DNA from 2 places in the Shouchella phoenicis genome. Region 2 is predicted to be linked to the other one. Evidence: predicted binding sites of a transcription regulator. Region 2 holds the regulator's gene; the other holds the start of a gene.
The links. Region 2 encodes LexA, which represses DNA repair genes until DNA is damaged. Its sites were predicted from a motif close to CGAACATATGTTCG; they were not measured.
Positions count from the first base shown of each region.

Region 1: ruvA (Holliday junction branch migration protein RuvA) is a predicted target of LexA. The motif match lies at 5,794-5,807, and genes of this name have one in related genera.

Region 1 covers NZ_JBDFMQ010000001.1:1,349,423-1,360,794, forward strand. The annotation lists gene nadB (L-aspartate oxidase) at 1-114, shown strand, start outside; gene nadC (carboxylating nicotinate-nucleotide diphosphorylase) at 116-949, shown strand; gene nadA (quinolinate synthase NadA) at 1,064-2,110, shown strand; gene ABC361_RS07355 (LysM peptidoglycan-binding domain-containing protein) at 2,229-3,701, shown strand; gene ABC361_RS07360 (YhcN/YlaJ family sporulation lipoprotein) at 3,775-4,560, shown strand; gene ABC361_RS07365 (cupredoxin domain-containing protein) at 4,589-4,960, opposite strand; gene ABC361_RS07370 (BofC C-terminal domain-containing protein) at 5,114-5,635, shown strand; gene ruvA (Holliday junction branch migration protein RuvA) at 5,830-6,429, shown strand; gene ruvB (Holliday junction branch migration DNA helicase RuvB) at 6,445-7,446, shown strand; gene ABC361_RS07385 (DUF2905 domain-containing protein) at 7,439-7,642, shown strand; gene queA (tRNA preQ1(34) S-adenosylmethionine ribosyltransferase-isomerase QueA) at 7,725-8,759, shown strand; gene tgt (tRNA guanosine(34) transglycosylase Tgt) at 8,781-9,926, shown strand; gene yajC (preprotein translocase subunit YajC) at 9,964-10,239, shown strand; gene ABC361_RS07405 (TIGR04086 family membrane protein) at 10,279-10,653, opposite strand; gene ABC361_RS07410 (YetF domain-containing protein) at 10,775-11,122, shown strand; gene ABC361_RS07415 (hypothetical protein) at 11,196-11,372, shown strand, end outside.
Region 2 covers NZ_JBDFMQ010000001.1:2,079,108-2,090,479, forward strand. The annotation lists gene tkt (transketolase) at 405-2,399, opposite strand; gene ABC361_RS11200 (DUF896 domain-containing protein) at 2,482-2,721, opposite strand; gene ABC361_RS11205 (YneB family resolvase-like protein) at 2,768-3,430, opposite strand; gene ABC361_RS11210 (hypothetical protein) at 3,461-3,619, opposite strand; gene lexA (transcriptional repressor LexA) at 3,774-4,403, shown strand; gene ABC361_RS11220 (MFS transporter) at 4,451-5,659, opposite strand; gene dinB (DNA polymerase IV) at 5,991-7,100, opposite strand; gene ABC361_RS11230 (hypothetical protein) at 7,366-7,857, shown strand; gene glnA (type I glutamate--ammonia ligase) at 8,113-9,462, opposite strand; gene ABC361_RS11240 (methionine gamma-lyase family protein) at 9,586-10,854, opposite strand; gene spoVK (stage V sporulation protein K) at 10,943-11,372, opposite strand, start outside.

The DNA.
Region 1 (11,372 bases), 730 kb from region 2:
GAGTCAAGAGGCACACATCGTAGAGATGATTTTCCGAACGAATCATCAAGCTGGGAAAATCAATCCATTGCATTCCAACATGGAATGATGTCGATTTGCAAACGGGGAGGTTAACGTGAATTCCATTAAACTACAACAATTAATACGGGATTTTTTAGTCGAAGATATTGGCTATGGTGATAAAACGGCAGAATCCATATTTAGTGATTCTATACCGATTGTAACAGCTCAAATGATTGCAAAAGATCATGGTGTTTTTTCAGGAAGTGAAGTGATTCGTCTTTTTTATAACCAGTTAAACGAGGGGATTGAAACGAGATGTAAAAAGAAAGAGGGCGAAATCGTTGAAAAGGGCGATGTCATCGCAGAATTTACAGGTAGTGCAAGAACCATTCTACAAGGGGAACGCGTGTTATTGAATATCATACAACGGATGTGTGGAATTGCTTCCATTGTACATCAGGCAAACAAATATTTAGACGATTCAAGCATTCGTATTTGTGATACTAGAAAGACGTTGCCAGGATTGAGAATGTTTGATAAAGCGGCATGCCGTGCTGGTGGTGGTTACAACCATCGGTTTGGACTCGATGACGGGGTGATGTTAAAAGAAAATCATATTGCTGCATGTGGATCAATTAAAGAAGCTGTTCAACGGGTTAAAAGCACTTTAGGGCCAATGGTGAAGATTGAAGTTGAAACAACAAATCAACCTGAAGTGGAAGAGGCCGTCGCGTCTGGAGTAGATGTAATCATGTTTGATCATGCTACAGCCGATCAAGTCCGACATTATCAGCAATTCGTTCCTAAATCAATGATAACGGAAGTTTCTGGAAATATCGATCTGAACAATATTCATACATTTGCAGGTACAGGTGTTCATTATATTTCATTAGGGTTCATTACACATTCTGTAAAAGCATTGGATTTAAGCATGTTGCTTAAATGAATGTGATCAGATAAAAACGTATGTCGTTGGAAAAGTGACTCACTTGAGAAAGGATGAAAGACGTTGGCGATAACAAAAACAGTATCTCTTCCCGATGAGTATCGCGCTCTATCGATGGAAGAAAAAATAAACAGAATCAAAGCTGCGAAAGCATTTTTCGGAGAACGTTTATTCATTCCAGGACATCATTATCAGAGAGAAGATGTAATTCAATTTGCTGATTTTACAGGAGATTCACTGCAGCTTGCGAAAAAATGTGCTGAAAGTAACGCAGAATTTATTGTGTTTTGTGGAGTCCATTTTATGGCGGAAACGGCAGACATCTTAACGGATTCAACGCAACGAGTTTTATTACCAGACTTAGCGGCAGGCTGTTCAATGGCAGATATGGCAACGCTCTCACAGACGAGAAGGGCTTGGAAAACATTAACCGGTATATATGGAGACTCATTGGTGCCTCTTACCTACGTAAATTCTACGGCAGAAATTAAAGCATTTTGTGGTGAAAATGAGGGGGCTTGTTTAACTTCTTCAAATGCTAAAGAAATGGTTCAATGGGCATTAAATAAAAAGCAACGGATTTTATTTTTGCCAGATCAACATTTAGGGCGAAACACTGCATTTGACCTAGGGATACCGCTTTCGGAAATGGCCGTCTGGTGTCCGATAAAAAATGAATTGGAGTTTACAGATCATGCAATTAGAGAGAATGTGCGAATCATTCTTTGGAAAGGCCATTGTTCCGTTCATGAAAAATTCACTGTGAACCACATACAAGAGATACGAAGCAAAGACCCACAAACCAACATTATCGTTCATCCAGAATGTAGCCATGAGGTCGTTCAAGCTGCAGATGAAGCAGGGAGTACCCATCATATTATTCAAGCCATTGAAAAAGCAGAATCAGGAAGTAAATGGGCAGTAGGAACGGAAATGAATTTAGTGAATCGTTTGGCAATGAAGCATACTGATAAGGCAATTGAGTCACTTAATCCTTATATGTGTCCTTGTTTAACAATGAATCGAATTGACATTGAGCACCTTTGCTGGTCACTTGATTCTTTAAAAAATGGAACATATCAATTCCAAATTAGTGTACCACCTGACATTTCCAAGTATGCAATGATTGCGCTAGATCGAATGTTACTTTCAGTGAAATAAAAAATTACAACCTCTTCGGCATATGCGATCCTTCATGTTCATATGATTTTTTTAAGAGAACATTATGGAGATTGTACGCATATAGTGTACGAATGCCTATAACAGGGGGAATGACCCGATGAGAATTCATATTGTACAAAAGGGAGAAACTGTAGGGAAGCTTGCGGATAAATATGATTTATCAGCTAAGCAAATTAAGCAAGCAAACAATACGATTACAAATCCCGAGATGTTGATGCCTGGAATGAAAGTGAAAATCCCTTCGCCAACTGTTGCTGTCCGTAAAGAAAAGACAGTGAAAAAAGAGGAAAAACCTGTAACAAGCAAAAAAGAAAAGGTTCAACCTTTAAAAAGTCCTAAAACAAACGCGAGTGAAATCCAAACGTTTGAAGTACCAAAAACACTAGAGGCGCCACCGAAAACGGAAAAAAAATATCAATCAGAGCCGAAACCACTTCCGCCAAAGCCTCCATGTTCTTCATGTGGAAATCAATCCAATCAGTATATGCCAACGCAAAACCAAAGTAATCCGTCCACACAGCCTCAAAATAATAACGTAGAGCATATGATGAATCAATGGAACTCTTCCCAAGGTTCAATGCAAAATACTTATGCTCCCCAAACCGAGAGCATGAACGGAAACCATCATATGCCGATGCAAGGAATGAACGAAATGAACGGAAACCATCATATGCCGATGCAAGGAATGAACGAAATGAACGGAAACCATCACATGCCAATGCAAGGAATGGGCGGAATGAATGGAAACCATCATATGCCGATGCAAGGAATGGGCGAAATGAACGGAAACCATCATATGGGAATGCAAGGAATGGGCGGAATGAATGGAAACCATCATATGCCCATGCAAGGAATGAACGAAATGAACGGAAACCATCATATGCCGATGCAAGGAATGGGCGGAATGAACGGAAACCATCATTCGCCAATGCAAGGAATGGGCGGAATGAATGGAAACCATCATATGGGAATGCAAGGAATGGGCGGAATGAACGGAAATCACAACGCACCAATGCAAGGAATGGGCGGAATGAACGGAAATCATCACGCACCGATGCAAGGAATGGGCGGAAATCATCACTCGCCGATGCAAGGAATGGGTGGAATGAATGGAAATCATCACGCACCAATGCAAGGAATGGGTGGAATGAATGGAAATCATCACGCACCAATGCAAGGAATGGGTGGAATGAATGGAAATCATCACGCACCGATGCAAGGAATGGGAGGAATGAACGGAAACCATCACGCACCGATGCAAGGAATGGGAGGAATGAACGGAAACCATCACGCGCCGATGCAAGGAATGGGTAGTGAACATGAACAACCAACATTCGTAAAGAAAGACGGCCAATGGAATACGGCGAACACGAGTTGGTTTTACCCGCAAATGGAGCAACAGATCCAGCCTCATACGCAATACGAAAATTATAATGGATACCGACAAGCGATGCCGCATAATCAAGCGCCACAGTGGGAAACGATGCAAGCATCCCAAACTGCGTATGCGCCTTATGAGCCAAAAGAGCAACTAAACAATTATGATGAAACTGACGACCAAGAAAGCTAAATTACTATCCAACAACTAACAGATTAGAATCCCTCTTTTAGTGGACACTATCACTAGAAGGGGGATTTTAAATATGAAAAAAACCGTAACTTCTTTTTTATGTGCAACAATCGTTGCCACTGGATTAACAGCTTGTAATGGTGCAGATCAATCTCAAACACATGGGAATATGTACCGTGGAAGTGAAGCACAAATGGGTTATGATTACGGTGGGTATGATTATACAGCCGACTATCCTTATTATGGAAATGGTGTTGGCGGTAAAGAATATTATCAAAACAATCGGTTCTCACAAAAGAACGATCGCATGAATAATCCAAAAGCGAATTACAATCAAAACCGCAAAATGTCTAACGGACGAGGTATGACTGGAAACGGACGACCTGGGATGGTAGATGAGAACGGCATGATTAACCGTACGAACGATACGATGAGTGGAAGAGGAATGCAATTCAAACATTCTTCAAAGCAACCGTCCATGCAATCGAAATCAACAAAAGCTCATTATCATAAGGATTACGATGGAAAGCATGTTGGAATGCTGACGACTGAGCTTGAAAAAATTGATGGTGTAAAAGAGCCTCGCGTTATGGTAAGAGATAACGATGTTGTCATTGGGTACCAAGCGGAAGGCAAACCCCATGACGTTGAAAGTAAAATGAATCGTCACGTTCAAAAGGTTATGGGGAAAGGGAAACATGTAACCATTACGGCCGATCATGATATGCATGAATCAATGTCTAAAATGGATGATCAACTACGTACGGGTTCCGCTTTTAAGGAAGTGGAGAGCACGTTTGCGGCAATGATGAAAGATTTAGGTCACGCAGCAAAACGTCCATTTGAGAAAAATCGCTAAAAAGAAGAAGGCAGCTGCCTTCTTCTTTTTAGGTTACGACTAATGAAGCAACCATTTCTGTATGACCACTTCCGCATGGAATAGAACAGATAATTTGATATTCACCGGGTTCTAGGGATGCAACTGTCGTGCCAGCTCGATTTAAGACGACATCCTCTCCACTATCTGCTTCTTGAATAATAATGCCGTGATTTCCACTTGCATTTATTAATTCAATCGTTGTCTCTCCTGATGGGACAACGTATTCCTCTTGGTCAAACTGCCAATTTAACGCTTGGATCGTTAATGTTTCGTCTGTTGTTGCGCTTTCATTTTCGGGTTCTGTTGTGTTGTCACTTCCACATGCCGCAAGGACTACAATGAACAATAAGGTCAATAAGTGCAAACTGATTTTTTTCATTCTATCACTCCTCGTTTCTATAGTTCCATTTTACATGGTTCTTTTCATTGTTTCTGGTAGAAATATGAAAACCTTGTGTCGGTTTGTTCGAATAGAACTAAAGAAGAATGGTAAGAATGGATGGCATCAGGAAAAGATAGGAGCACAACACATATGTATAAACACATCATTACCAAGCACTGGATTCCATTTACGCTAGGAGCTTTTTCAGTTATTTTGTTCTATAGTACATTTATTATTTGGAATGAGAGCAAACCTGCGCAACAGCCACCGAATGTGGCATCTGAACAAATCGAGAACGAAGTTGAACTTCTACTCGAAACGGTTTTTGTGGATGGTGTTAGCCGTGAAGAAATAAAAAAAGAAACCGTTGATTCAATGAGTGACTTTTGGTATGAATATGGTGATTGGCAAATGATTGATCAGCAAAAAGGATTTGTTCATTTTAAGCAAGAAATTTTAGATCTGTCCCCTGAAGTGAAACAAAACGGCTATTTAGGTATATCAGAAGAGAATCAGCTGATTTTATATACAGGTCAACCGGAAGCGAGAGAAATTGTGCAAACCTATAACCAAATTGATACGTATGAGTTAACGGAATCAGAAAGAGCCACTTTAACGACCGGATTGAAAGTGTCGTCTTTAGAAGCACTGCAAGCTGTTATTGGCTCATAACCATAGCCGATATTGTAATGAAAGATTTGTTAGTAAGGCTTGTCGACTTGTCGATAAGCTTTTTTCCTCTCCCTTACGTTTTGCTCAAGGCGGACATAGAATTCAATAAAAGTTGCGGGATATCCGTCTTTATGTCTTAAAATGAGTGTGCTACTATAGAAATAAATGTTCGGTTTTTTTTTGGAGGAGAATAAATGATTGATTATGTTAAAGGTGTGTTGATCGAAATTGAACCTTCACATTTAGTCGTTGAAGCAAATGGAATTGGCTATCAATTACTGTGTGCAAATCCATACCGTTTTTCAGGTGATAAAGATCAGACAATTAAAGTTGTCACGCATCATTATGTACGTGAAGATTTTGAGCGTTTGTATGGCTTTAAAGATAAAAAAGAGCGTAGTCTATTTGAAAAATTGTTAAGTGTATCTGGAATTGGCCCAAAAGGGGCGTTAGCTGTTTTAGCGGCTGGTCAAACGGATCAAATTGTTGAAGCGATTGAACGAGAAGATGAGGCATTGTTGACACGATTCCCAGGAATCGGTAAGAAAACAGCGCGGCAAATTATTCTAGACTTGAAAGGGAAGTTAGATGATTTTACGTCTACATCATTGTTCGAAGCTGATATCAAAACAGTCAAGCAAGAATCCGATAATCTAGCTGATGCCTTGGAAGCGTTAAGAGCACTTGGTTATGTAGATAAAGAACTAAATAAAGTGAAGAAAAAGCTTGTGGAAGAAGACCTCGAGACAGATGAATACATTAAACGAGCGCTTGCATTAATGCTTCGTACATAGATTGGGGGAACGGGTATGGATGAGCGAGTCGTTTCAGCGGAAACAACAGAGTTAGAAGAGCAAACAGAGCAACAGCTTCGGCCAGCTCTTTTAGAAGAGTATATTGGTCAAGATGAAGTGAAAGACAATCTATCTATCTTTATGAAGGCAGCAAAATTAAGGCAAGAAGCGCTAGATCATGTTCTCTTATATGGTCCACCTGGGCTCGGGAAAACAACACTTGCTGCCATTATTGCTCATGAAATGGGTGGACAAATAAAAACGACAGCTGGGCCGGCTATTGAAAGGGCTGGTGATTTAGCAGCTATTCTTACGTCGTTAGAACCAGGTGACGTGTTATTTATAGATGAAATCCATCGATTAAATCGTGTGATTGAAGAGATCTTGTATCCCGCAATGGAAGACTTTTGCATTGATATTGTTATAGGAAAGGGGCCAACTGCGAGGTCTGTACGTCTTGATTTACCGCCATTTACATTAGTAGGTGCAACAACAAAAGCAGGAATGATTTCTGCACCATTACGAGACCGCTTTGGTGTTCTTTCAAGGTTGGATTATTATAAGCCTGACGATTTAGCGAAGATTATTAACAGGTCTGCCACTGTATTTGATGTTGAATTAACGCAAGAGGCTGAAGTTGAGATTGCAAGAAGATCAAGAGGCACACCTCGAATTGCCAATCGGTTATTAAAGCGAGTAAGAGATTTTGCTCAAGTAGAGGGGCTAGACAATATTTCTTTAGATATTGCGCAACACGCGTTAGAGCGTTTGCAGGTTGACCCGCTTGGACTCGATCATATCGATGAAAAATTAATTAAAGGAATCATTCATCGCTTTAACGGAGGTCCTGTAGGGATTGAAACGATTGCAGCTTCTATTGGTGAAGAAGCAGATACCCTTGAAGAAGTTTACGAGCCATATTTGTTGCAAATCGGATTTATTCAACGGACCCCTCGGGGACGAATTGCGACACCGAGTAGCTATACGCACTTTGGATTGGAGCCGAGTGATGGGTAAAACGCTTATGATCGTTGGCGCCATTATCTTAGTTATTGGGCTGATCTGGGAAGTGGCAGGGCGCTTTATACCACTGGGAAGATTGCCAGGTGACTTCCTTTTTAAAAACGGAAATATGACTATTTACTTCCCAATTGTGACCTGTATCATAATAAGTATTGTGCTTTCTCTTATTCTTTCATTAATTCGAAGATAAGAAGGTTGCAGTTTTACGCATACAACGGTATGCTAGTAGAAGTTTTGACTACAGTTAGAGTATAAATAAAAAGGTGATTGGGTTGGACGTAAACGAATTTGATTTTTATTTACCTGAAGAACTCATCGCGCAAACACCACTAGAATCACGGAGTCAATCAAGGCTTCTCGTGCTTGATCGTGATCATGATCGTTTGTTCGATCAAACGTTTGCAGATATCGTAAATGAGTTTTCTGCTGGTGATTGCTTGGTGCTAAATGATACAAAAGTATTACCTGCTCGATTGATCGGGGAAAAACAAGAAACCGGAGCCGTTATTGAGTTTTTGCTCTTAAAGCAAACGGTTGGCGATTGTTGGGAAACGCTTGTAAAGCCCGCCAAGAGAGTAAAAGTAGGGACTGTTATCACATTTGGTAATGGGCAATTGAAAGCAACGTGTATTGAAGAGAAAGCAGACGGTGGCAGAATTGTTGAGTTCTCATATGAAGGAGTGTTCTATGAACTTCTTGAACAATTAGGCTCAATGCCTCTCCCTCCGTATATAAAGGAAAGATTGGAAGATCGCGATCGTTATCAAACGGTCTACGCAAAGCAACTTGGGTCAGCTGCTGCACCTACTGCAGGGCTTCACTTTACAACAGAGTTACTTGATGCAATCAAGGCTAAAGGGGTTTCAATTGTTTATTTAACCTTGCATGTTGGACTAGGAACGTTTCGCCCAGTAAGTGCAGATGATGTATTGGATCATAAGATGCATGCGGAGTATTATGAGCTGTCTGAAGAAGCAGCGACGATTTTGCAACAAACCAAAACAAATGGGAACAACATTATAGCTGTAGGAACAACGTCAGCGCGGACGCTCGAAACGATTGTGGAAAAGAATGGTGACTTCATTGCTGAAACTGGCTGGACGTCGATTTTTATTTATCCTGGCTACACGTTTAAAGGGATTGATGGACTGCTGACGAACTTCCACTTGCCGAAGTCAACACTTGTTATGCTTGTTAGTGCAATGACAGGGAGAGAGTTCTTACTACATGCATACTCGCACGCTGTAAAGAGCCATTATCGGTTTTTTAGCTTTGGGGACGCAATGTTTGTTCGCCCTCATAAATAAAGGAGAATCTAGAAATTGACAGTGCCGATTACGTATGAACACATTAAAACATGTAAGCAGACCGGAGCTAGATTAGGGAGGGTGCATACACCGCATGGTACATTTGAAACGCCAATGTTCATGCCTGTAGGTACGATGGCTACCGTTAAAACCATGAGCCCAGAAGATCTGAAAGCTATGGATGCGCAGATTATTTTGAGCAACACCTATCATTTATGGCTACGACCTGGAGAGGATATTATCCAAGAAGCTGGTGGCTTGCACCAGTTTATGAACTGGGATAAACCAATTTTAACGGATTCTGGTGGATTTCAGGTATTTAGTTTAAGTGATTTGCGTAAAATTGAAGAAGAAGGGGTTCATTTTCGCAACCATCTAAGTGGTGAAAAGCTATTTTTGTCACCTGAAAAAGCCATGCAAATTCAACATGCTCTCGGTTCAGACATTATGATGGCGTTTGATGAATGTCCGCCTTATCCAGCGGACTATAGTTATATGAGACAGTCGGTAGAACGGACAAGCCGCTGGGCGGAACGCTGTTTAACGGAACACCATAATTCTGGAAAATCTTCGCTTCAAGGGTTGTTTGGTATCATTCAAGGTGGCGAATATGAAGAACTTCGTAAACAGAGCGCGAAAGATTTGACATCACTGGATTTCCCCGGTTATGCTGTAGGTGGATTGTCTGTCGGAGAGCCGAAAGACGTCATGAATCGTGTGTTGGAATTTACAACACCTCTAATGCCTGAAGATAAACCACGGTATTTAATGGGGGTTGGATCACCTGATTCACTAATTGACGGGGTTATAAGAGGAATTGACATGTTTGATTGTGTCTTGCCTACCCGTATTGCACGAAATGGTACTTGTATGACAAGTGAAGGAAGATTAGTCGTCCGTAACGCAAAGTTTGCTCGAGATTTTCGCCCGCTTGATGAGAATTGTGATTGCCACGTTTGTCGCACCTATAGTCGCGCATATATCAGGCACTTGATTAAATGTGAAGAGACATTTGGTTTTCGACTCACCACGTATCACAATCTTTATTTCTTGCTACAGCTTATGAAAAAAGTGAGACAAGCTATTATGGAAGATCGCCTTCAAGATTTTCGTGATGAATTTTTTGAGAGCTATGGATTTAATAAAGAAAACGCAAAGAACTTTTGATGAATCGTTTTCTTTATCAAGGAAGGAGGAGTTCTAAATGAATGAAGGCGCTAGTTTATTACTAACGATGCTACCGTTTATCGGGATTATCGTATTATTTTACTTCTTGCTTATTCGTCCACAGCAAAAGCAACAGAAGAAAATTCGCGAAATGCATGCGGCTTTACAACGTGGAGATAAAATCATCACAATTGGTGGTTTGCACGGGGTAATTGACTCAATTGATGAGACTGTTGTCGTGCTTTTAGTTAATGACAATCGTAAACTAACTTACGATCGTTCTGCGATTCGTGAAGTTGTTCAATCAGATTAATAGGAAAAGCAAGGAGGCGATGTAACCCTCCTTGCTTTTTTATGTCTCGCTCGATAAGTTTACCCCAATTACGCCACCTAATGCTGCAATCCCACAATAAGAGGCGAACAGGATGACTTGCTTAAGTGTTAATGCTTCGTTGTATCCTAAATAACTAATAGCAGAAGCGAGTAAGCAAAACATCGCAGCGCATAAACAACCTGCTAGCCAGCCTTTTGTTTTGGCTTTACCGCCAGCAATGAAGCCCCCAACGAAAAGCGCTAAAAATGCAATCGCAATCATGACCCAGCCAATGGATTGCTCAGTAAGAGTGGTCATGGAAAGAAGCGTTGCAATAATGGCCGCTGCTACTAGCGCAATGCCTAATGTGAAGCTTAAGCCAATAAAGACTGCTGGAAAAAAACGATGAGCCATTTCATCACCTTCCTTAATTTGTTGATCTCTTCCTAAATATATGTTTGTACAAGGAGAACATGCTCTCAAGGATAAAACTTTCTTACCAGGGCATAGTAGCAAAAAGACTGGAGGGATTGGGTTGGCTGCTTATGTGTATAGGATGATTGCAGGAATGATGTGCTTGTTAAAAAGATGTTTACCTCGTCGTAAAGATTTCATTCAACAGATGACGGTTGTCGAGCAGATAAATCGACGAATCCTTTATCCGGACGCTTTTTCTAAACATGAAAAGTGCGAGGAGTTTAAACAAAGAGTCGCGATTCCACTTATCGTTGACGGTGAAATCTACGATAAAGGCCTAATTCAACTTGAAAAAACAGAGTTATGGTTACGACAGCGTATGCGCTCATTTGGCTTTAGAGACATTAAACAAATTTCTTACTGCTCGATTAAAGCAAAAGATCGTTTCTTTATTGACCCTTACTAAAGATTGGGTGTATGGATGAGGGTAAGTGACGAGACGGGCTCCTCTTTATTTACATAGGATATGATGTATAACTATGGGAGGAGGGTTACCGTTGAACGATAACTACAGAATGTGTCAAGATCACATGGGTAAATGTGTGTATATTACTGAGCGCTGTGGCAAACGTCACTACGGCAGAATCACGAAAGTCGATCAAAACAACGTTTTTATTCAACCTTTAGGAAATAGAGGATTTGGTTACGGATATGGC
Region 2 (11,372 bases):
ATAAGGTTTACATATACGCTAGTGCCATTCACTATATTTTCTAGTAGAATCAAGCCCGTATTCGTGGATGTCCATAAGCAGTGCACTGATCAAACGATTGGCGGATTCCTTGTCTTAAAAATACGAATGACTCCTTCTCAACGTCTGACTTCTTCATTGTTGGGCTAGTTATATTGAGCTTTTTTACACAATGATATGGAATCTATCAAAAAAATTCAGTCTATATGTAGGGTTATTGGTTATCTTACTATAAAAAACTAATTTCAGACGATCAAAAAACACGTTGACGCGGCTCTTCATCATCCGTTTCACAAATGAGGCTATTTAAAGCGCCATTGCTTACCGATGGAAAACCCTCGTCACACGTGTTTCATGGATGTTCCCTTATTTCCAGCTTACGCAAATTACTTTAGCAAAGCTTTGACTTTGTTCACGACATTCTCAACGGTGAAGCCATACTCAGCAATAATTTGATCTCCTGCGCCAGAAGCACCGAACGTATCAATTGTTAACGTATCGCCTTCATCGCCAACGTACTTCGCCCATCCCAATGAAGCACCCATTTCGATTGCAAGGCGCGCTTTCACGTTTTTAGGGATGACCGCGTCTTTATATTCTTTCGGTTGAGCTTCAAAGCGATCCCAGCTTGGCATGCTCACAACAGATACATCAATCTTTTCTTTAGATAAGGCTTCTTTTGCTTTCATAGCAAGCTGGACTTCTGAACCTGTAGCAATTAAAACCGCATCTGGCTCGCCATTTGCTTGAGAAAGAACATAAGCACCTTTTTTCACGCCTTCATAAGCTTTCGTCGTTGTTTCTTCTTGCGTATCAACATTTTGACGGCTTAATACAAGTGCAGTTGGTTCTTTTTGTGATTCAAGAGACAGCTTCCATGCAGCAGCCGTTTCATTTCCATCACCAGGACGAATAACTGATAAGCCAGGCATCGCACGTAATGCAGCCAATTGTTCAACTGGCTCGTGGGTTGGACCATCTTCCCCTACAGCAATACTATCGTGAGTTAATACGTATGTGACAGGAACGCCCATTAACGCTGATAGACGAATCGCTGGTCTTACATAATCAGAGAATACAAAGAATGTTCCTCCAAATACTTTTAAGCCACCATGAAGCGCCATTCCGTTTAATGCACAACCCATCGCAAACTCACGAACACCAAACCAGATATTGCGACCAGCATAGTTGTCTCGACCAAAGTTGCTTTCGTTATTTAAATTGGTTTTATTTGAACCAGCCAGGTCTGCAGATCCACCAAATAATTCAGGAACATGTTTTGCAAGCGCATTTAATGCTTCTCCAGAAGATGCACGAGTTGCTAGACTTTTTCCAGCTTCAAAAGTTGGCAATGCTTGGTCAAAATCTGCTGGTAAATCTCCTGAGAATGCACGCTCATACTGTTTTGCTAGCTCTGGATTGGCTTTCTTATAAGCAGCAAAAAGTTCGTTCCACTCATCTTCTTTTTTCTGGCCTTGTTCCTTAACAGATGTAAAGAATTCACTTACTTCTTCAGGAATATGGAAATCTTTTTCATACGTCCACTTATACGCTTCTTTTGTAAGAGCTACTTCATCAGATCCAAGCGGCGCACCATGGGATGCAGATTTGGCTGATTTATTTGGTGAACCGAAGCCGATCACTGTTTTCACTTCAATTAATGTCGGGCGATCAGACGTTTTCGCTTTCGTAATCGCTTTATTAATTTCAGCTAGATTCGTCCCATCTTCAACAAAAATGACGTTCCAGCCATAAGCTTTAAAACGATCTTCAACACTTTCTGAAAACGACTCATGTAAATCTCCATCTAAAGAGATATCATTTGAATCATAAAGAACAACAAGACGGTTTAATTTTAAGTGACCCGCAAGTGACGCTGCTTCTGCAGACACACCTTCCATTAAATCGCCGTCTCCACAAATCGCATACGTGAAATGATCAACAATCTCGTGGTCAACTGTATTGTACGTCGCAGCTAAATGACGCTCCGCCATTGCCATCCCTACTGCCATTGCAACCCCTTGCCCAAGTGGACCTGTCGTTGCTTCAACGCCGGCTGTATGACCGTATTCAGGGTGTCCAGGCGTACGACTTCCTAACTGACGAAATGATTTCAAATCATCCAACGTCACATCATAACCTGTCAAATGAAGAAGGCTATATAAAAGCATGGAACCATGTCCAGCTGATAAGACAAAACGATCTCGGTTTGTCCACTCAGGGTTTGCTGGGTTATGATTCATGTGATTCGCCCATAAATCTAACGCCATTGGCGCTGCGCCCATTGGCATCCCCGGGTGACCTGAATTGGCTTTTTCAATGCTATCAATTGAAAGTGTTCGAATGGTATTTACCGCTAATTCTTCAATATTGTTTTTCATTTGTTACACCCTTTCATTCTTCGTACGTTTCCATCATAAACAAAATAAAAAAAATGTACAAGCCTGACGGGAGCTTGTACATTTAGTGAGGTGGGTTTTGTTTTTGTGCTTTACTATCTTTTAGCTTTTGTGGGGTCACATCTGTGCCCTCTTCATCAACAACTTTAACGGAATGCAGTTGATTTTTAAATGTGGAACGGAACGTATTTAAATATTCTTTTCGAAGCGCTTGCTGTTCGTCTTTTTGCTGCTTCGTTAATCCTGATGTCTTCGCTAGTTGAGACAGTTCATTGATTCGGTCTAATTTTGATTTTGATAACAACGACATTCACCTATCCTTTGGTTGTCATCATAGCATCTTCATTTCATTAGATCAACTCATCTGATTTCGTTTGCTCGTACTGCTGAAAACGCCGATGTACCGTTGCTTTTGAACAATGATAACCTAACCCATTTAACGTTACTGCAATGTCATGAAACGTTAGCTTTTTCTCTCGTAATCTAACAATTTCTTCGATCGGAAGGTCTTTTTTACTCCGTCCTCCACTACCCGTATCTTTTAAGTTACGCTCTGGATGAAACCCTTTTTCAATCGCCCTTCTCATCCCGCGTTTGATCTTCAAGTTATGTAATTTCCGCTGGTACTCTTCCACGATGGCTACGATTTCAAAAACCATCTCGTCTGCTTCTGATAAATGTAACGCACCATCGTTATGACATGTATAAATCGTAATGCCATACTTTTGAAGTTGATATAGAATAGCAGTCCTCGCTCTTCCCCTACCAATCCTCGTCTCGTCTGTTACTAGCAAATGCGTGAACGTTTGTTTCTTTGCTTGATCTAAAAGGAATAGAAGATTATCGCGGTCCAATTCATACCCACTAGCAACCTCAGAAAGACAATCGCTCACTTCTATTCCATGTTGCTGAGCCATTTTCACTAATTCATCTTCTTGACGAGCTAACGACGTTTGTTGACTCTCTTTATCCGTACTGACTCGACAATACAAAATGGCTTTATTTCGTTTCATACTGTGCCTCCCACTGCAATGTTTCAGCGACTAACGATCATTTAAAAGGATTACGTGACTGTCTGTATTGCTGCTTCGATCCTCTACCTGCTCGTTCTCATCACTATCAAAGGATAACAAACTACTAAACATAAATAAAACAGTAATAATACCAGCAATAATAATCCCTTTTTCTTGACTCTTCTTCATCATCGATCACCCGTTCGCAAGAATATTTGTTCTTACTTTAAGATACTTCGAACTTTTGTTCGTGTCAAGCATTTTTAGAACTTATGTTTGCGTTCGTATGTTCGATGTGCTAAAGTAAAGATAACGAATACATAGATAAAGCAGGTGAAGAGGAGTGTCTAAATTATCTACTAGACAAGAAGAGATTTTATTATTTATTAAAGATGAAGTAAAAAAGAAAGGCTATCCGCCTTCCGTACGTGAAATTGGGGAAGCAGTAGGTTTAGCATCAAGCTCAACCGTACATGGTCATCTTGCTCGTCTTGAAAAGAAAGGATACATTCGTCGCGATCCTACGAAACCTCGAGCAATTGAAGTACTTTCGCTTGAAGAAGCGCTGGACGAGCCTTCCATTATTCGTGAACGCGCACGCTATATTCCTGTAATTGGTAAGGTTACAGCAGGTAGTCCAATTACAGCGATTGAAAATATCGACGACTACCTCCCCCTTCCAGATCATATGTCTGGTCATGAACAAGTGTATGCCTTAGTTATTCAAGGTGAAAGTATGATCGAAGCGGGCATTTTCGATGGGGACCAAGTCATTGTGAAGCAGCAGCAAAGTGCTGATAATGGTGACATTATCGTTGCAATGACTGATGAAAACGAAGCCACAGTCAAACGATTTTTCCGAGAAAAGAACTACATTCGCCTTCAGCCTGAAAATTCAACAATGAAGCCGATTATACTCGACAATTGTACGATTCTAGGAAAAGTCATTGGTGTTTTCCGAACGATCCATTAACCATAAAGAAAGAGCACCGGAAAACCCAGTGCTCTTTTTTTGCGCCTTTATTGATGGTGGACTTGACTGTCAGCCTCATTCTCTTCTTTTTTTCTTTCGCTATTTAACATGATTTTTAAGACAATTGCAGTAAGAAGAAATAAGACGCCTGCACTAATAAATACGTAAGGAATACCAAAGCTCGCTGCAATTAAACCGCCTGAGACCGGTCCTAATACATTTCCTAAAAAACGAAAACTCTGATTATAACCGAGTACTTCCCCTTGCATCGATACTGGACACGCTTGACGAATAAACGCTGTCGTGCAGGGAATTAACCCTCCGACCGCTAATCCAAAGACAAAACGCAATACAATTAATTGCCAGAGTGAATCAACGAATGCTTGCGGAATAAAAAACACACCAGACAAAATAAGTAAAATGAGCATTACCTTTTCGTGGCCCATTCGGTCACCTAACTGCCCCCATTTTCGAGTTGATAATAAGTTCCCTAAACCCGTAATCGAGAATGCTAAACCAGCTAAAAAAGCCATATTTTCAACTGGCCCGACTAAATCATTAACAAATAGAGCTAAAAGTGGCTGGACGCTAAACAATGCCATTTGAATAATGAGCGCCACAACCATTACCATTATTAACATAGGCGAACGTACAATAAATGCCAATACCTCTTTTGCTGCATACCGTCGCTTTTTCTCACCTTTTTCCTCATAAATCACTTCTTTTACCCCAAAAACAACAAGTAGAGATGCAAGGGTTAAGATTGACGCAGTCAATACAAACGTTAATTCCATTCCAACAGTATCTGCAATCAAACCGCCAAATAATGGCCCTAGCAAACCTCCAGAAACAGTACCTGTCTGCAAAGTTCCGAGGGTTTCTCCAGCTGTACGCTTACTACTTTGTGCTGCTATTAATGCCATTGAAGCCGGGATAAACCCTGTTGCGAGCCCCATGAAAGCGCGCAGAATAAACAATGCCTCAACAGATTGAACATATCCCATAAGAAAAACCGAGATGGCAATCCCAAAACCAGTCCCAATGAGGACCTTTTTTCGTCCGTAACGATCGCCAATTCGTCCCCAAATCGGCGCAACGAGAAAAGCAACTAAGAAAGAAATACCGAAAACAAAGCCAGACCACCTTTGAACATCTTCACCTGAATATTGTCCGAATGATTCAATGTAAAGAGATAAAAATGGAATCACCATTGTCATACTTGCACCAACAAACAAGTTGGCAAACCACATAATCATTAAATTACGCTTTTCCGCTTTTATACTGATCACCTTCGTTGTCTAAAGATCTTCCTTTTTATTTCGCAACTCTAAATATATGCGAAAAAAAAACAGCCGTCAAACGCTCTCTCCTAGCTAAATCTGTAAAAAAAGAGTCTAAACAGCCCGTTTTCTTTCATTTCATTCTATTTTCACACATCCGAAAAAATTTCATAGGATGACTATAACCAATACATAGGAGGCGAATGGAATGAATCTTTCAGATGAAATGGTATTGCTTATCACCATTCTTGTACTGTTTTTGTTACTCGTCATTGTAGGGATTATTTTGTTTTATCTTTAAATCGCTTCAAAAAAGCGAAAGTGTTTGGTACCGAATTTCGACTAAATTCGTTACACTTAACCCAAGCAAACGAACGTGGCGACGAATCTCTCCATATTCAAACCACAATTCTTGCACATACTGAAACAACGCTTCACTGGTGTGAACGTAATCTGGTAAACTAATTCGCCTCGTTATCGTCTCAAACGATCGATAGCGAATCTTCAAGACAATGGTTTTCCCTTGTTTTTTTACTCGTTCAAGGGAACCTTGCACTTCATCTGCTAGACGTCTTAGTTTAAATAAAACATCTTCATCGGTCACAAGTGGTTGTGCATACGTGTGTTCTTTTCCAACCGACTTTCGATCACGATGCAATTTCAACTGGTTGTTATCAATTCCTCTTGCTCGTTTATAATAAGATAAACCAGCTTTACCGAAATGATGAACAAGGTCAAGCTGACTCATCTTGTATAAATCATCGCCTACATAGATATTCAAACGATGCATTTTTTCAGCAGTTTTTGGGCCGATACCCGGAAACTTTTCTACGGCTAGTTCTTTAATAAACGTCAGTGCTTTATCTGGTGGAATTACAGTGAGTCCAGCAGGCTTCTTTACATCGGATGCGATTTTAGCTAAAAATTTATTATAGGAAACGCCAGCAGAACTTGTTAGTCCCGTTTTTCTCCAAATATCAAACTGAATTTGACGGGCTAATTTACTCGCACTTTTTTCATTGTAATGATTATCCGTCACATCTAAATAGGCTTCATCAATGGACATTGGTTCTACTAAATCTGTATAAGTGAACATAATTTTTCGTATAGCGAGAGAAGCTTTTTGATAAGCTTTGTAGTTGCCTGATAGAAAAATCCCTTCAGGACAACGTTTGTACGCTTCATACGCACTCATTGCAGAGTGAATGCCATATTTTCTCGCTTCATAGTTAGCGGTGGAAACAATCCCTTTTCCACCAGTTGTTCGAGGATGCTTTGCGATAATAACCGGTTTGCCTTTTAGCGCCGGATTATCTCGTTCTTCTACTGACGAAAAAAAGGCATCCATATCAATGTGAATGATTTTACGAGTGGTGTCTCGATTCGGTTCAGGAAGCTTAAAATCTTGCTCATCCATAAAAACGACGCCTCTTTCATTCTCCTTGTATATATTCCTAGTGTATACGAACGTATGATCGAAGTCAATAAAACAACCTGATTTTACGAGGCTTTTATACCCGCTCTTATTGTAAATAGGTTCATTTAAACGTTTTTTACTTACACCTACCGTATTTGAGGTAATGCATTCCACTTAGCTGTTTTGATCATAAAAAAACCTTTTAGAACACGTACCTAACAAGCTCTAGGTGAATACACTGGTTTTAGAAAAAGGAGTGAAAGAGATGAATACTTATTCTAATGGGTATTTTCCTCAATACCCCTATCAAATGGGCATGCCGCACTATCATTCGAATCGACATTCACATGAAGCAATAAATGGGTTTAATGAATTCATTCCTCACCAAACAAATGAAAGTCAGCAGATGCATCACATGCAGCAAAATAACAATGATTACTCTTCTCTACAGTCGAATCAACATTCATATGTTCAAGCGAATAGCCAGCATCTTCATGGAAATATGAAAAATCAATGTCAACAAATGAAAGATCACCATGTCGAATTAAAAATGACTGATGGCCAAACTTTGGACGGCATCTTAACAGAAGTTCGCGAGGATGGCATTACGCTGTTGATTGGCGAAGACATTCATCAAGAAGAAGCTCGACAATTTGGTGGTTGGAGATACCGTCGCTATCGACCAAGATTTTTCCCGTATGGAAGGTTTGGCGGTATAGGCTTTTTCCCGTACTTTTATCCACCTTTCTTCTTCTAAAAAATTAAGAAGTGTATTGCGCTACAAGAGGAATTTTTCGTGTGCGTGACTCATCACATCTACTTTGTAGATTTCCCCTTGAAACCTCGCTAAAAAGCGGGGTTTTACAATTAAATAAAGTTATTTCTGAAAGGCGTCACTCAAAAGCTTCCTCTTTTTACAGTCGAATCTCTGTAACTGCTTTTAACGTGTATTTTGTCCCGTCCCCCAAAACAAAAAAACCCTCAACACAAAATGTGTCAAGGGCTTCCTCTTTTAGTAGTTCTGCATGAATTGTTCGCGTTCCCACGGGTGGACTTGCGTACGGAACATATCCCATTCAATTTCTTTCGCTTCAATAAAGTGTTCAACTGCGTGCTCGCCTAATGCTTTCACAAGGACCTCATCTTTTACAAGGCTCTCAAGTGCCTCGCCAAGTGATGCCGGTAGAGCTTTAATGCCTTCTTCAACACGTTCTTCTTTACTCATCACATAAATATTGCGATCGGTCGCTTCTGGAGGCGTCATTTTCCGCTTGATGCCATCTAGACCAGACGCAAGCATCACCGCCATCGCAAGATAAGGGTTAGCAGAAGGATCTGGACTACGAACTTCAACACGTGTTGACACACCGCGTGAAGATGGAATCCGAATAAGCGGTGAACGATTACGCATCGACCATGCGATGTAAACAGGTGCTTCATAACCTGGCACTAAACGCTTGTACGAATTCACGATTGGATTTGTAATTGCTGTGAACCCTTCCGCATGTTCCAAAATGCCGCTTAAGAACTGCATCGCTGTTTTACTTAATTGACTTTCCGTTTTCTCATCGTAAAACGCATTGCCATCTTTTGTGAACAACGACATGTTTAGGTGCATACCCGATCCATTAACGCCAAATAAAGGTTTTGGCATGAATGTTGCGTGAAGACCGTGCTTACGTGCAATCGTTTTGACAACAAGTTTAAACGTTTGAATATTGTCACATGCTGTAATGGCATCTGCATATTTGAAGTCAATTTCATGCTGTCCTGGAGCAACCTCGTGGTGTGAAGCTTCAATATCAAAACCCATGTCTTCTAATTCTAAAACGATGTCACGTCGACAATTTTCTCCAAGATCTGTTGGAGCTAAGTCGAAATAGCCACCTTTATCATTTAGTTCTAACGTTGGTTCACCTTTCTCGTCATTTTTAAACAAGAAAAATTCAGGCTCTGGTCCGATGTTAAAACCAGTAAATCCAAGCTCTTCAGCTTGCTTAAGCACGGACTTTAAAATTCCACGTGGATCCCCTTCAAATGGTGTTGGCTCTTCCCCAGGTTTTCCAGGCTGGTAAATATCACAAATGAGTCGAGCGACTTTCCCTTTTTCTGGTGTCCAAGGAAAAATAACCCATGTATCTAAATCTGGATAAAGATACATATCCGATTCTTCAATTCGAACAAATCCCTCAATGGAAGAACCGTCAAACATCATTTTGTTATCAAGTGCTTTTGACAATTGATCCACTGGGATCTCAACGTTTTTAATCGTTCCGAGTAAATCGGTGAACTGTAAACGAATAAAACGTACGTTTTCATCTTGTGCAATACGCACAATATCTTCTCTTGTATAATTTGGCAACGTAACTTGCTCCTCTCACTCTGTTTGTCTATGTAATAAGGAATAAAATCCTTTTCACATGATGAATTACGATTACTATGTAAATATCGTACTAAAGGCTTTTTTGTACGTCAAGAAAAGTCCTTATTCTTTATCTTCCTCTTCTTCTTGATTCATAAACGTCTTTTGTACAGCTTTTGTGACAGCGAGCTTCACATGTTCATACGTAAGCCCTCCTTGCACGTAAGCTGTATATGGTGGACGTAGTGGTCCGTCCGCTGTTAATTCAATACTCGCACCTTGCACAAACGTGCCAGCTGCCATAATGACATCATCTTCATAACCTGGCATGTAGCTCGGCATTGGTTTAACGTGAGCGTTCACTGGGGAAGATTGTTGAATTGATTGACAAAAAGCAACCATTTGTTCTGCTGTTTGAAAATAGACAGCTTGAATTAAATCTGTACGGGTTTCATTCCATTTCGGCGATGTGTGCATCCCTACTTCTTCAAGCAGCGAAGCAGTGTAATGTGCCCCTTTTACACTTTGTGCGACGACGTGAGGAGCCAAAAAGAATCCTTGGTACATGTCGGTCAATGTTCCAAGCGTCGCGCCCCCTTCTGCGCCAATTCCTGGTGCAGCAAGTCGGTAAGACGCAAGCTCAACGTATTCTTGTTTTCCAACGATATATCCACCTGATTTTGCAATGCCGCCACCTGGATTTTTAATTAATGAGCCTGCCATTAAATCAGCGCCAACGTGACAGGGTTCCCTTGTTTCCACAAATTCCCCATAGCAATTATCGACAAAAACAACCACGTCTTCTTTAATTGATTTAACAAACGAAATGATTTCCTCTAGCTCAGCAATTGTAAAAGATGGACGATCGCCATAGCCACGAGATCGTTGAATCCCAATGACTTTTGTTCGCTCATGAATGGCAGCACGTATACCAGCCTTGTCCATTTTCCCATCTACAAGATCGACTTTTTGATAATCAATTTGATAATCACGCAGAGAGCCTTTGCCATTGCCACGAATCCCTACAATCTCTTCAAGAGTATCGTACGGTGTTCCGCTAATATACAAAAGCTCATCTCCAGGACGCAAGACGCCAAATAAGGCGACGGCAATCGCATGTGTACCCGAGACGATTTGATGTCGCACTAAACTTGCTTCTCCACCGAAAACGTCTGCATAAATCGCCTCAAGTGTATCTCTTCCAGTATCGTCATAGCCGTACCCGGTTGTTGGCGTAAAATGAAAATCAGCAACCTGGTGGTCTGAAAAACTCTCCATCACACGATTTTGATTCATTAATGCAATCTGATCGACTTTTTGATGAATGGTGTAGATTTTTTCTTCTGCGCGTTCTACAAGTTGGCGCATTTCTGTTGAAAAAAGTGATTCCATGTTTTGCGTCTCTCCTAGTTATATTCAATCTGTTCTAGCTTATCACGTCAGAAAAAAGAAAGAAATAAGATGAGTCCTTTGCCTCACTTTATTTCTTAAAAGTAAAATCTTCTTTTCGTAACGTTTCTAGTTCCGATTTAGTGAATTTATCTTCTTTTAACACTCGAACCGCTTGTAATCGAATCGCTTCTTCAATCATGTTCCGCATGTAGCGTCCATTACTAAATGAATAAGCTTCTTCAGCCAAAACATGCTTAATTTGGTCTCGACATCGATTCAACGCATCTTTTTCAATGATGTAATCGCGTTCTTTCGCCATACCAATTAACATTTCAATTAGCTCTTCTACGGCATAATTTGGGAAGGTGATGGAAATAGGAAACCTCGAAGGTAGACCTGGATTTAGCGACATAAAAAAATCCATTTCTTTCGAATAGCCTGCTAGGATCAACACGAATTCATTCGCATGATTTTCCATTCCACGAACAAGGGTATCAATTGCTTCTTTTCCAAAATCT